Regions from separate parts of the Arthrobacter sp. LAPM80 genome, predicted to be linked through region 1. Evidence: riboswitches for the same ligand, from Rfam matches in the RefSeq annotation. Region 1 holds a riboswitch; each other region holds the start of a gene.
What was found. Region 1 has a riboswitch for S-adenosylmethionine ahead of AAGW05_RS08215 (DUF1737 domain-containing protein). Riboswitches for the same ligand answer to the same signal wherever they lie in the genome.
Positions count from the first base shown of each region.

Region 2: another riboswitch for S-adenosylmethionine. It lies ahead of AAGW05_RS02775 (hypothetical protein); the one in region 1 lies ahead of AAGW05_RS08215 (DUF1737 domain-containing protein).
Region 3: another riboswitch for S-adenosylmethionine. It lies ahead of AAGW05_RS07710 (bifunctional o-acetylhomoserine/o-acetylserine sulfhydrylase); the one in region 1 lies ahead of AAGW05_RS08215 (DUF1737 domain-containing protein).

Region 1 is NZ_JBCHVD010000006.1:82,458-86,628, reverse strand. It holds gene AAGW05_RS08230 (UDP-N-acetylglucosamine 1-carboxyvinyltransferase) at 1-508, shown strand, start outside; gene AAGW05_RS08225 (O-succinylhomoserine sulfhydrylase) at 617-1,828, opposite strand; gene AAGW05_RS08220 (rhodanese-like domain-containing protein) at 1,950-2,342, opposite strand; gene AAGW05_RS08215 (DUF1737 domain-containing protein) at 2,339-2,599, opposite strand; SAM riboswitch class IV at 2,682-2,802, opposite strand; gene AAGW05_RS08210 (Pr6Pr family membrane protein) at 2,916-3,539, shown strand; gene AAGW05_RS08205 (aminodeoxychorismate lyase) at 3,541-4,171, opposite strand, start outside.
Region 2 is NZ_JBCHVD010000002.1:82,842-87,012, forward strand. It holds gene AAGW05_RS02760 (LOG family protein) at 1-447, shown strand, start outside; gene AAGW05_RS02765 (VIT1/CCC1 transporter family protein) at 495-1,589, opposite strand; gene AAGW05_RS02770 (biotin/lipoyl-containing protein) at 1,796-2,026, shown strand; gene AAGW05_RS02775 (hypothetical protein) at 2,061-2,354, opposite strand; SAM riboswitch class IV at 2,367-2,478, opposite strand; gene AAGW05_RS02780 (sodium:solute symporter) at 2,646-4,169, opposite strand.
Region 3 is NZ_JBCHVD010000005.1:177,980-182,150, reverse strand. It holds gene AAGW05_RS07715 (Tex family protein) at 1-2,138, shown strand, start outside; SAM riboswitch class IV at 2,368-2,484, shown strand; gene AAGW05_RS07710 (bifunctional o-acetylhomoserine/o-acetylserine sulfhydrylase) at 2,560-3,879, shown strand; gene metX (homoserine O-acetyltransferase MetX) at 3,916-4,171, shown strand, end outside.

The sequences.
Region 1 (4,171 bases):
CAAGGTGCTCGAGCAGATGGGCTTCCGCTACCTCAAGTCCCCCGAGTACATGGCCCGCAACGGCAAGACCCGCCTGGTGGACATCACCACCTTGCCGTCTGAGCTGAAGGCCGCACCGGATAAGATCCACGCCATGCCGTTCCCGGGGCTGAACATTGACAACCTGCCGTTCTTCGCCGTGATCGCCTCGTGCGCCGAGGGTACAACGCTCATCCACGACTGGGTCTACGAGGGCCGCGCCATTTACCTGACGGAACTGAACCGCCTCGGCGCCGGCGTCCGCCTGCTTGACCCGCACCGCATCGACATCAAGGGCCCCGTCGCCTGGCGTGCAGCGGAAATCGGCTGCCCTCCGGCCCTTCGCCCCGCCGCCTGCATCCTGCTGGCCATGCTGGCCGCGAAAGGCACGTCCGAACTGCGCAACATTTACGTGATCGAGCGCGGCTACGAGGACCTGGCCGAGCGCCTAAACACCATCGGCGCCGAGATCGAGTACTTCCAGGACTGATCCGCGCATAAAGTACGACTCCGCGCATAAAGTACGACGTCGGCGGGTGACCGTCAAGGGAAGGGGCCCCGCCGCCGTCGTGCTTCCAGCCTCAACGAGGCGGGCCGGCTAGATTGCGGCCAGGGCCCCGGCCAGATCGGACTTGAGATCCTCGAGGTCCTCCAGCCCGACCGACAGGCGCAGGAAACCGTCGGACAGCCCGATCGCGGCACGACCCTCGGGACCCATGGCGCGGTGCGTCGTGGTGGCCGGGTGGGTGATGAGGGACTTCGCGTCGCCGAGATTGTTGGAGATGTCGATGACCTGCAGCGCATTCAGCAGTGCAAACGCCGCATCCTTCCTGGTCCCACCGGCAGGAGCAGCAAGCTCGAAGGTCAGCACAGTGCCGCCGGCCTTCATCTGCTTTTTGGCCAGCTCGAATTGCGGGTGCGATGGCAGGTGCGGGTACAGCACGCGCGCAACCTGCGGCTGCGCCTGAAGGAACTCACCCAGGGCCAGCGCGTTGTTGCATGAATGGTTGACGCGCAGGCTCATGGTTTCAAGGCCCTTGGTCAGCACCCAGGCATTGAATGAAGACAAGGCGGGCCCGGTGTGGCGCATCAGGTTCCTGACGGGGCCGTCAATGAATTCCTTCGTGCCAAGGATCGCCCCGCCCAAAACCCGGCCCTGCCCGTCAATGTGCTTGGTGCCCGAGTACACGATGATGTCAGCGCCGAAGTCGCCGCAGCGCTGCAGCAGCGGGGTGGCGAACACGTTGTCGGCCACCACCTGGGCGCCGGCGGCGTGGGCGAGGTCGCACACCGCCTGCACGTCAACGATTTCCTGCATCGGGTTCGACGGCGACTCAAAGAACACCGCCGTGGTGGGCACCGACAACGCCTCGCGCCACTGCTGAAGATCCGGTCCGTCAACGAACACCGTCTCCACGCCCCAGCGCGGGAGCAGTTCGTTCAGGATCACGAAGCAGGAGCCAAAGAGCGAGCGAGCAGCCACCACGCGGTCCCCGGCAGCCAACAGCGCACCCAGGGCCGTGAACACGGCCGACATGCCCGACGCCGTCGCAAAGCACGCCTCCTTGCCCTCGAGCAGGCGCAGCCGTTCCTGAAACGTTGCCACCGTCGGGTTGCCGTAGCGCGAGTACACGAACCTGTCGACCTCGCCGGTGAACGCCTGCTCGGCGGCCTCGGCGGACTCGTACACAAAGCCGGAGTTCAGGAAAAGGGCTTCGGAGGTTTCCTGAAAGTTGGTGCGGTCAAGCCCGCCACGCACGGCCCGGGTGTCCTGGGCCCACGTGGCTGCGTGCTCGTTAAAGTTGCTCAATTGCGTTTCCTTGGCTGTCGCTGGTGGTGCGTACTTGTTTTAAGCACGACGGCGGCACAATCGTCGGACGATTGGCGTACCGCGGTGCTGTGTGGGCGGTGCGTTGGGGCTCAGTGGCGTGTCAGTGCCAGGGCAGGTTGCGGTTCTTCCAGCCGTTGGCCACCCTGTCGCCGTAGCTGTCGGGCACGCCCTCAAAGCCCTCGAGAATGTTGTAGGCCGTGTAGCCGGCGGCCGTTGCGGCCTCGGCTGCGGCAATGGAGCGCGCTCCCGAACGGCACAGGAACACGAGTGGCTTCCCGGTGGGCACGGCTGCCTGCAGCTGGGTCAGGAACTGGGGGTTGTTCGTTCCGTCGGCCAGGTTCCACTGGATGAAGACAGGCTCGGTGTCCAGGGTTGAGGTGTCGGGGACGCCGATGTGGGCCCATTCGCCGTCGGTGCGCACGTCAACGAGGACGGCCCCGGCAGCCACCCGGTCCCAGGCCGTGTCGGGGGCTAGGTCGCCGGCGTAGCTCATGCGATGCCCTCGCCATCGAACTCCAGCTCGGCGTCGAGGTCATCAACGGCATTGGCGACTGCGGCATCGCTGGTGGCAATTGCCTGCGGGAGAACCACTGCCTGGGCCGCGATCACCGAGGTGCCGTTGAACGTCACCGCGGGCCCGCCGTGCAGGACGTAGCCGTCTGCCAGGGCTTCGGAAATACGCTCACAAAAGGAGCGGTCGTCGGGGCCGGTGATGAGCCGGTAGGCCAGGGGGGATTCTTCCGCGGACATGATGTCTCCTCATTGCAAGTGGCTGGCATTTGCAAGCGGACGCTGGTGGCGGTGCTTAATACAAAGGGCTCCACCGCAGGAGGGTTCGCGCTTGCAAACATCAGCCGTTGGTAGCTGGGTTTGCCGAGTATTCACCTGAGGCACCCCGCCGGAAAGAGGGTTGCCGGCCAGCAAGTCAGGGCTTTGTGCTGGCACTCATTACTCCCCTTGAAAGTAGCACATCCACCCCCGCAGGCACCCACTAGTTCCAGAGTGTGGCACAACGTGACGCCGGGGATGCGGGGCGGTGACGCCGTGAACTGGCAGAATAGGCTCCATGACCTCCAGCCGCGCCTTTGCCGCCGTCCGTTTCCTGTGCGGGGCGGTGACGCTCATTGCCGTCGGAACCCAGCTGGGTATCCACATCGGCCACGGCTTCAGCGTGTTGAACTTCTTCAGCTATTTCACCAACCTCTCCAACATCTTCGCCGCCGTCGTCCTTGTCGTGGACTCGGTGCTGACGTGGCGCGGGAAAGATTTGGGGCCGGCGTGGGCTTTGCTGCGCTGCATCTCGGTGGTGTGCATGGCCCTGGTTGGCATTGTCTTTAGCGCGCTGCTGAGGGACGTCGATCTGGGCTCCCTGCTTCCGTGGATCAACACCTGGCTGCACTACGTCATGCCTGTCGCGGTGGTGGCCGATTGGCTGATCCAGCCGCCCCGCCACGGAATCCCGCTCAAGCGCGTGGCCGTCGCGGTGGTGTTTCCGCTGGCATACCTGGCCTATTCCCTGACCCGCGGCGCCGCCACAGGGTGGTACGCCTACCCGTTCCTGAACCCGTCGGACGGCGGATATGCGGGCGTGCTGCTGACCTGCCTTTTCATCGCCGTGGGTTTTGTGGCGATGACGCTGCTCATCATGGCACTGGGCAACCAGCTGCGCAGGAAATTGCCCGTGGCGTAGTTCAGAGGGTCTGTGCCAGCAGCGCCGAGAGTTCTGCGCTGAGCCGTTCCCGGATGTCCCTGGTGCCGATTTCCGCACCGTCGATGGTGTTCACTGGTGCCAGCAGACGCATGCTTGAAATGAGCCACACGGCGTCGGCGTCGAGCAGGTCCGCGGGGGTCACGGGGCCGTAGCCAAGCTCCCATCCTGCAGCCTTCGCCGCGGCAAAAAGTGCGCCCTGCGTTGTGCCGGGCAGGATCCCGGTGTCAAGGTGGGGGGTGATGAGCCGCTTGACGGGGACGCCCGAGTCGTCGGATATGTGTGCCAACAGAACGGACGACGTGGGCCCCTCCAACACGAGCGAGTCGCCACTGGTGAAGATAACGTCATCGGCGCCCAGCTTGTGGGCGTGGCGCAGGGCGGCCATGTTCACCGCATAGGAAAGGGTCTTGGCACCCATGAGCAGCCACGGGGCGCGCGCGGCAAGGTCGCTGTCGTAGCCGCGGTCAAGCAGGAGAACGTCCAGCCCCTTGGCGCGCTGCTCGGCCAGTGCAGGGGAAACGGCTGAAACCTGCACCCAGGCTGTGGGGGCGTTGGCGCCCTCGGGTCCGCGTGTGGCGATCAGCCGCACTACGCACTGGTCTTCAGCAAGC
Region 2 (4,171 bases), on a different contig from region 1:
GCAGCCGTCCCCGGCTTCCGCCCCTCGGTCACCGAGTGGGCAAGGGCCGCGTTCGAGGTGGTCGAGGAATACCCGCAGGGGGCGCCGACCCTTGGCATTCCCACCTGGTTCTACGGTCACGAACCGCCCAACGTCTTTGCCACGAAAATTGCCAAGTACTTCACCAACGCCCTGCGCGAGGCGGTCCTGCTTGACAGGTCCCGGGGTGGCATTGTGTTCCTGCCCGGCGCCGCGGGGACGGTTCAGGAGATCTTCCAGGACGCGTGTGAGAACTACTACGCCGCAGAGGGCGCAGTCGCCCCCATGGTGCTGGTGGGTCGGCGCTATTGGGAGGAAGAGGTGCCCGTGACGCAGCTGTTGACAACATTGGCCGCGGGCCGTGCCATGGCGGCCCACGTGCACATTGTGGATTCAGTGCAGGAGGCTTGCGCCGTCGTCGCCGGTTAGCCGCCTGCGGGCGCCGGGCACTCCCATCCTCACCGGGAACTGCGGGATTATGACCCGATCAGGCCGCCAGACGCCAGGCCGAGAAGGTACGTCGCGGCGGCGGCTCCCATGCCGATGCCCAGCTGGCGCAGGCCGCGCCACAACGGGGAAGCGCCCGAAAGCAGGCCCACCACGGCGCCAGTTCCCATGAGTGTGATGCCGACAAGCACGCAGGAGAGCAGGAGCGCACCCATCCCTGTCAGGCCAAAGAGGAACGGAATGATGGGGATGATGGCACCCGAGGCGAAGAAGCAAAAGCTCGACGTCGCGGCCCCCCACGCGGTGCCGAGGGTCTCGTGCTCGTCGACTTCCTCGAACTTGTCCGGCTGCAGCGACGTGCTGGGGTCGCAGTCGCAGCTGTACTGGCCCAGGCGCTCGGCCGCACGGTGTTCCGCAGTTTCACGGGACATGCCGCGCGCCAGATAAACGAGTACGAGTTCGTTGTTCTCAAGATCCAGGGAGGGGGCCGCTGTCAGCGTAACCTGGGTCGGCTGGGAAGCGTCGATCAGCTCACGCTGGGACCTGACGGAGACATATTCCCCGGCGCCCATGGACAGTGCACCCGCCAGCAGACCGAACACGCCGCTGAACAGGACCACTTGGCTGGACACCCCGGTCGCCCCCATGCCAACAACAAGTGAGAGGTTGCTGACAAGGCCGTCGTTTGCGCCGAAAACCGCGGCACGGAAGGATCCAGAAAGGCGGATGCGTCCACGGGTTGCCAGACCGCGGACAACCTCCTCGTGGATTGCCTCGTCGGCAGCCATGGTGTCGGTGGCGTCGGCGTCAGTGGCGTAGGGGGAGCGGGACTCCGCGCGTTGGGCCAGTGCCAGCACGAAGACCGAACCAAAGCGCCGGGCCAGCAGGCCAAGCAGGCGGTTGTGCAGGGATGGGTGGACGGGCTTTTTCGCGTGTTCGCCCAAAAGCCCGAGCCAGTGCTGCTCGTGGCGGCCCTCGGCTGCCGCCAGGGAGAGCAGGATGGTCTGCTCCTCACCGTCACGGCGCATGGCAAGGTCACGGTATACGGAAGCTTCAGCGCGTTCGTCGGCCAGGTATTGGCGCCAGCGCTTGATTTCAGCGGCTGTTGGTATGCGTTCAGGCACGGTGATGCTCCTCAAAGTCAGCCATCACTGTAGCGCCTTATTGGCCGTAATAGTGGCCGGTGGGCCTAGGGAAGCGGTTTCGGTCCGCCGCAATTCTGGCCGGGGCCTGCGCCCGACCGATCCATTCCCTGCGCCGAGGAACTGGCATAGGCTGTGTAGCCAACGGCCGTCCGTATCGGCGCCGCTGTCCTGAAGGCGGTTGTCGAATGCCCGAGATCCTGTTCCCGATGATGACGGGAGACGCCTCCGAGCCTGGCGTGCTGTCCACCTGGTACGTAGCCGACGGCGATCCGGTGCAGGAAAAGCATCTCCTCGCCGAGGTGTCCATTGACAAGGTCGACGCCGAAATTTACTCCCCGGCGGCCGGAACGGTCCGCCTGCGGGTCGCCGAGGGGGACGAAGTTGCCCAGGGGGCCGTGATCGCCGTCATCGAATGACAGGGGACAAGCATGCCGCCGCGTCGGGACAGCCCTACTGTTTCGCCAGCCTGAAGCCGACGCCACGCCCGGCCCGCACTCCTGTCTGCGCCACCGTGACAACCAAGGTGCCGATGCCAGGAATCCACCTGGCCGGGCGCACCGCCTGGGTCAGCGCCTGCACCAGTTGTTCTGCCTCCGCAGACCAATAGGCATGGTGTCCTGCGGGCGTGACAAACGTAACGGTGCCAAGATTCAAGTCCACGGCAGGAAGTACGGGGATGCCGGATGGACGTGCCAGAGCGCCGGCCTGAAGGGATTTTGCGGGTGCCACATTTGTAACAGTCATGGTCAGGACCTTTGTGTGCTCTTGCCTGCGCCGGACGGCAGCGGGCCGCTTCGTCATCTGAACCACCCATGAAGCCTGGGGTTGGCGTGCGACCAGTCGGAGCTTGGCATCGCATCTCTTGAAGTTGGAACAACACTACTCCCGTCGCATGCGGCAGCGGCTGGCGGCGTCATATATGACGTAGCCAGCCGCCGTCGTACTTTAAGTAACCAGCCCGCAAAAAACGACGAGCAATCACGATCTCTGGGTGATTGCTCGCCGTTTTTTGCGGGCTGGTTGCAAAGCGGGAGGCTACTTGGAGGCAACCGTTTCAATGTCGTCTGCATTGGAGTCGGTGGATGCTGCTGCCAGGCGGTCGTCCCAGGCCTTGCGGATGTGGGCCGGGGTTGCCGGGGTCCGCAGGGAAACCACGACGTAGACCACAAGCGCGGCGATGAGGCCGAAGTAGATGGGCTCGTTGGCGTAGATGCCATCGGCACTGGGGATCGCCCCTGTGGCGTACAGGACAAGCAGGACGATGGTCAGGACGCAGCCGACAGCGATGGACCAGGCGGCGCCCAGGCCGGTTCCGCGCTTCCATACCAGGCCACCGATGATGGCGACGAGCAGGCCGCCGACAAGGATGTCGTACGCGATGGTCAGGGCAAACACCACGTCATTGACCACGATGGAGATCAGCACCACCACGATGCCAAGGACCAGCACATACAGGCGGTTGGCGTTCACGTCGTGCTCGGGGTTGGAGGTGTCAGAGCTGTCGATCTTCTTGCCGAACCAGCTGGCCACGAACGGGACGACGTCCTTGCGTGCCACCGTTGCGGCGGCGATCAGGGAGCCTGAGGCCGTGGACATCATGGCAGCGACGGCGGCGGCCAGAACGATGCCGCCGATGCCCATCGGCAGCAAGTGGGTGGCAACTTCGGCATATACAACGTCCTTGCCCAGGGTGGCGACATCAATGTCGGGGAGGGCCACACGGGCTGCCAGGCCGATCAGGGCGCCGGCAACACCGTACAGGATGCAGTACATGCCGGCCGTGGCGCCGCCCCAGCGGGCAACTTCGGGGGTGCGGGCGGTGAAGACTCGCTGCCAGATGTCCTGGCCGATGAGCAGGCCCAGCGTGTAGACAACGAAGTACGTGATGATGGTCTGGGTGCCGATGCCGTCCCACTGGAAGAAGCTTGCATCAACGCGTTCCTTGATGCCGTCAATCCCGCCGGCTGCATTCCAGGCGAAGGGGAGCATGAGGAGGAAGACGCCGACTGTCTTGATGACGAACTGCACCTGGTCGGCCAGGGTGATGGACCACATGCCGCCAATGGTGGAGTAGACCAGCACGATGGCGCCACCGACGGCGATCGCCAGCCAGCGGTCCCAGCCGAAGAGCACCACGAAGATGGTGGCGTAGGCGCCGGTTGAGGTTGCCGAAATCATGATGGTGTAGGCCAGCATGACGATGCCTGAAACCTTCGTTGTTTCCTGGCCGTAGCGCAGGCTCAGCATTTGTGAGACGGTGTAAATCTTCAGTTTTTGCAGGGTGGGTGCGAACAGCACGCTCAGCAGCAGCACGCCGACGCCGATGGCGACCACCAGCCACATGCCCGAGATGCCGAACTTGTAGCCGAGCCCCACGCCGCCAACTGTTGACGCGCCACCGAGGACGACGGCGGCCATGGTGCCTGTGTACAGGAAAGGGCCAAGGCGGCGGCCGGCAACGAGGAAGTCACTGTTGCTCTTGGTCCGCGACTTGCCCCACCAGCCAAAGGCCAGCATGGCGACCAGATAGAAGGCGACTATGGCAATATTTAAGTCCATGT
Region 3 (4,171 bases), on a different contig from region 1:
AGTCAACCCGCAAGACCAAAGCCGACGCCGCCCGCGAGGCCGGACTGGAACCCCTGCTCGACGCGCTTCTAAAAGACCCGTCACGGTTCCCTGCGGTGGAAGCGGATTCCTTCGTTGACGCAGGCCGCGGCGTGGCCACCGCTGATGACGCCCTCGCCGGGGCACGGTCCATCCTGATTGAGCGGGCGGGAGCCGACGCGGCACTCGTGGGGGAGCTGCGCGAAAGGCTGTGGAAAAAGGGCCGTCTTCGTTCCTCGGTGAAAACCGGCAAGGACGCCGAGGGCGAGAAGTTCAAGGACTACTTCGACTTCGCCCAGCCCCCGCACACCCTGCCCAGCCACCGGGTCCTTGCCCTGCTGCGTGGCGAAAAAGAAGGTGTGCTTTCCCTCGACCTGAGCGAGGGTGACCCCCGCGACGCCGACGCTCAGGCGCAGGCCCGGGCCGGTTATGAAAACGCGGTGGCCCACTCCCTGGGCATCGTCGATTCCGGTCGGGCCGCCGACTCATGGCTCATGACAAGCGCCCGGCTCGCCTGGCGCACCCGCGTCCTGACCCGCCTTTCAGTTGACCTGCGCGTGCGGCTTTTCCAAAGTGCGGAGGAGGAATCGGTCCGGGTCTTTGCCGCCAACCTGCGTGATGTGCTGCTCGCCGCGCCCGCCGGAAACCGGGCCACCCTCGGCCTGGATCCGGGCCTGCGCACAGGAACCAAGGTTGCCGTGGTTGACGGCACGGGCAAGGTCGCCGCCACCGACACCATCTACCCCCACGCTCCGGTCCGGAAGTGGAATGAATCCCTGGCCACTTTGCTCGCCCTTGCGCAAAAGTACGACGTCGAACTTGTCGCCATCGGCAACGGCACGGCCAGCCGGGAAACAGACAAGCTCGCCACCGAACTCGTGGCAGAGCTCAAGCGCATCGCACCGGAACGCCAGGTGACAAAGCTCGTTGTATCGGAGGCAGGCGCCTCCGTGTATTCGGCCTCGGCACTTGCCGGCGCGGAACTGCCCGGCATGGATGTGTCCCTGCGCGGCGCCGTGTCCATTGCCCGACGGCTGCAGGACCCGCTGGCCGAACTGGTCAAAATCGACCCGAAGTCCATCGGGGTGGGCCAGTACCAGCACGACCTCACTCCGGCGAAGCTTGAACGCTCCCTCGGCGCCGTCGTGGAGGACTGCGTGAACGCCGTCGGCGTCGACCTGAACACGGCCTCGCCCGCGCTGTTGGCGAGGGTTGCCGGCGTCGGGCCGCTCCTGAGCGAGAACATTGTGGCCCACAGGAACGAAAACGGCCCCTTCACCAAGCGCCGCGAGCTGCTCAAGGTCGCCCGGCTGGGACCGAAGGCCTTCGAGCAGTGTGCCGGATTCCTGCGCATCACCGGGGGAGCGGAGCCGCTTGACGCCTCGAGCGTGCACCCGGAGGCGTACGGCGTAGCGCGCAAGATCCTCGCCGCCGTCGGCGCCAAACCGGCCGACATCGCCGGCGGTGTCGGCGCGGTTGCCGCCGTGAACCCTGCCGATTTTGTCGACGGCAGCTTCGGCCTGCCCACCATTGCTGATATTGTTTCCGAGCTGCAAAAGCCTGGCCGCGACCCCCGCCCGCGCTTCGAAACGGCAACCTTCACCGACGGCGTCGAGAAGATCACCGACCTGCGCCCCGGCATGATCCTTGAAGGTACGGTCTCCAACGTTGCAGCGTTCGGCGCGTTCGTGGACATCGGTGTGCATCAGGACGGGCTGGTCCACGTATCGGCCATGAGCAAATCCTTCGTGTCTGACCCGCACACAGTGGTTAAATCCGGGCAGGTGGTCCGGGTCAAGGTCCTGGAGGTCGAGCCCGAACGCAAGCGCATCTCCTTGACCCTGCGCCTGGATGACGATGCTGCTTCCCCTGGTGGTACTTCCAAGCACGACGCCGGCTCCCGCACCCCGGTGCGCAGCCAGCCGCGCGCCGGGGGCCAGGGCGCCCAGGGTCAGGGCGCCGGGGCGGGCCGGAGGGGGCCGGGACAGGCTGGCGCGCGGCCCAACGCTGCCCCGCCGTCCGCCACGAAGGCCGCGCCGCCGTCGGCCACGAAGGCCGCCCCGCCGTCGGCCAACACCGCCATGGCCGAGGCGCTGCGAAGGGCTGGATTGGGCAAGTAGGCCCCGTACGCAACTCAACGCTGCCACGAGTGTCCACATATCGTCGTCTTGAACCGCCGCAGCAACGGCCAAGCGACGTCAAGTGGACACTCACGGAACGTGGCGCCGCAGTCAGCCACTTGTTCGCCATGAACCACTTTTTGGGCCGAATTTCAAGCAGATGTTCGCGAAAAGTCATAAACTCGTCACAATCTTGCGGCGGAGAGGTGTTTCTTCCACACTGGAAATAGGTCATGAGTGTCAGCAATTAGCCCCGGCTTGCTGACCGGCAACCCTCCATCCGCGGTGGGGTGCCCCGGGTGAAGACCTGGCACCGAACCGACCGGTTCCGGTGCAAGCGCGGGCCATCGACGCCAGAGCCCTGCACGCACGATGCGCAGGAGGGCTTTGCTGCAGGCCTCTAGTGTGAAGGAATACATCCATGAGCAACGGTTGGTCATTTGAAACCCGTCAGATCCACGTAGGCCAGGAGCCGGACGTCACCACCGGTGCACGCGCCCTGCCGATCTACCAGACATCATCCTTCGTTTTCCCCTCAGCCGAAAGCGCCGCAGCGCGGTTCGCCCTGGCCGAGCTGGAGCCGATTTACACCCGCATCGGCAACCCCACCCAGGACGCCGTCGAACAGCGCATCGCCAGCCTCGAAGGCGGTGTGGCGGCCCTGCTGCTAGCCTCAGGCCAGGCGGCAACCACTTTCGCCATCTTGAACCTTGCCGAAGCCGGCGACCACATCGTCTCCAGCCCGAGCATCTACGGCGGAACGTACAACCTGTTCGCCAACACCCTTCGCAAGCTCGGCATCGAGGTCACCTTCGTTTCCGACCCCGATGACCTTGACGGGTGGCGTGCAGCCGTGCGCCCCAACACCAAGGCCTTCTTCGGCGAGGTTGTCTCCAACCCGCGCCAGGACGTCCTTGACATTGAGAACATCAGCGCCATCGCCCACGAGGCAGGTGTGCCGCTGCTGGTGGATAACACCCTGGCCACCCCGTACCTGATCCGCCCGCTTGAATGGGGCGCCGACATCGTCATCCACTCCGCCACCAAGTACCTTGGCGGCCATGGCAACGCCATCGCGGGCGTGATTGTCGACGGCGGCAAGTTCGACTTCGCTGCCAACCCGGAGAAGTTCCCCGGCTTCAACACCCCCGATGATTCCTACAACGGCCTGGTCTACGCCCGCGACCTGGGTGTGGGCAGCGCACTGGGTGCCAACCTGGCCTACATCCTCAAGGCCCGGGTGCAGCTGCTGCGCGACCTGGGCTCCGCCGTCGCACCCTTCAACGCCTTCCTCATTGCCCAGGGCATCGAAACCCTGAGCCTGCGCGTCGAGCGCCACGTGAGCAACGCCGTCGCCGTGGCGAGCTGGCTGGAGGAAAACGAGAACGTCGAGGCCGTGGCGTATGCCGGTATCCCCTCCAGCCCGTGGTTCGAGCGCGGCCGCAAGTACGGTCCCAAGGGCACAGGCGCCGTCATCGCCTTTGACATTGTGGGCGGGGCCGAGGCAGGCAAGCGCTTCGTCGACGGCCTTGAACTGCACTCACATGTTGCCAACATCGGCGACGTGCGCTCCCTTGTCATCCACCCGGCGTCGACCACCCACGCCCAACTTTCACCGGAGCAGCAGCTTGCCGCCGGTGTCCGCCCTGGCCTGGTGCGCCTCTCGGTGGGACTGGAGAACATCACCGACATCCTCGCCGACCTCGAAGCCGGGTTCCGCGCCGCAAAATCCGTGAGCTAAATGACTCACCTGATTCATACGGCGACGGAGCAGAAAGTGTTTTCCCCTGAGACTGAAACCGGCACTCCCGAGCCGGCCGGCACCTCCTGGGCTGCCGCCGTCGGCCAAGGCGGCGGGCTGCTGCGCTCGATCCATATCGGTGCGCTGCCGCTGGAAGCCGGGGGCATCCTGCCCTCGGTGACCATGGCCTTTGAATGCTGGGGAACGCTCAATGAGGCTGGCGACAACGCCGTCCTCATTGAGCACGCCCTCACCGGCAGCACGCACGTCAGCCGCGGCGACTCCGAGGAGG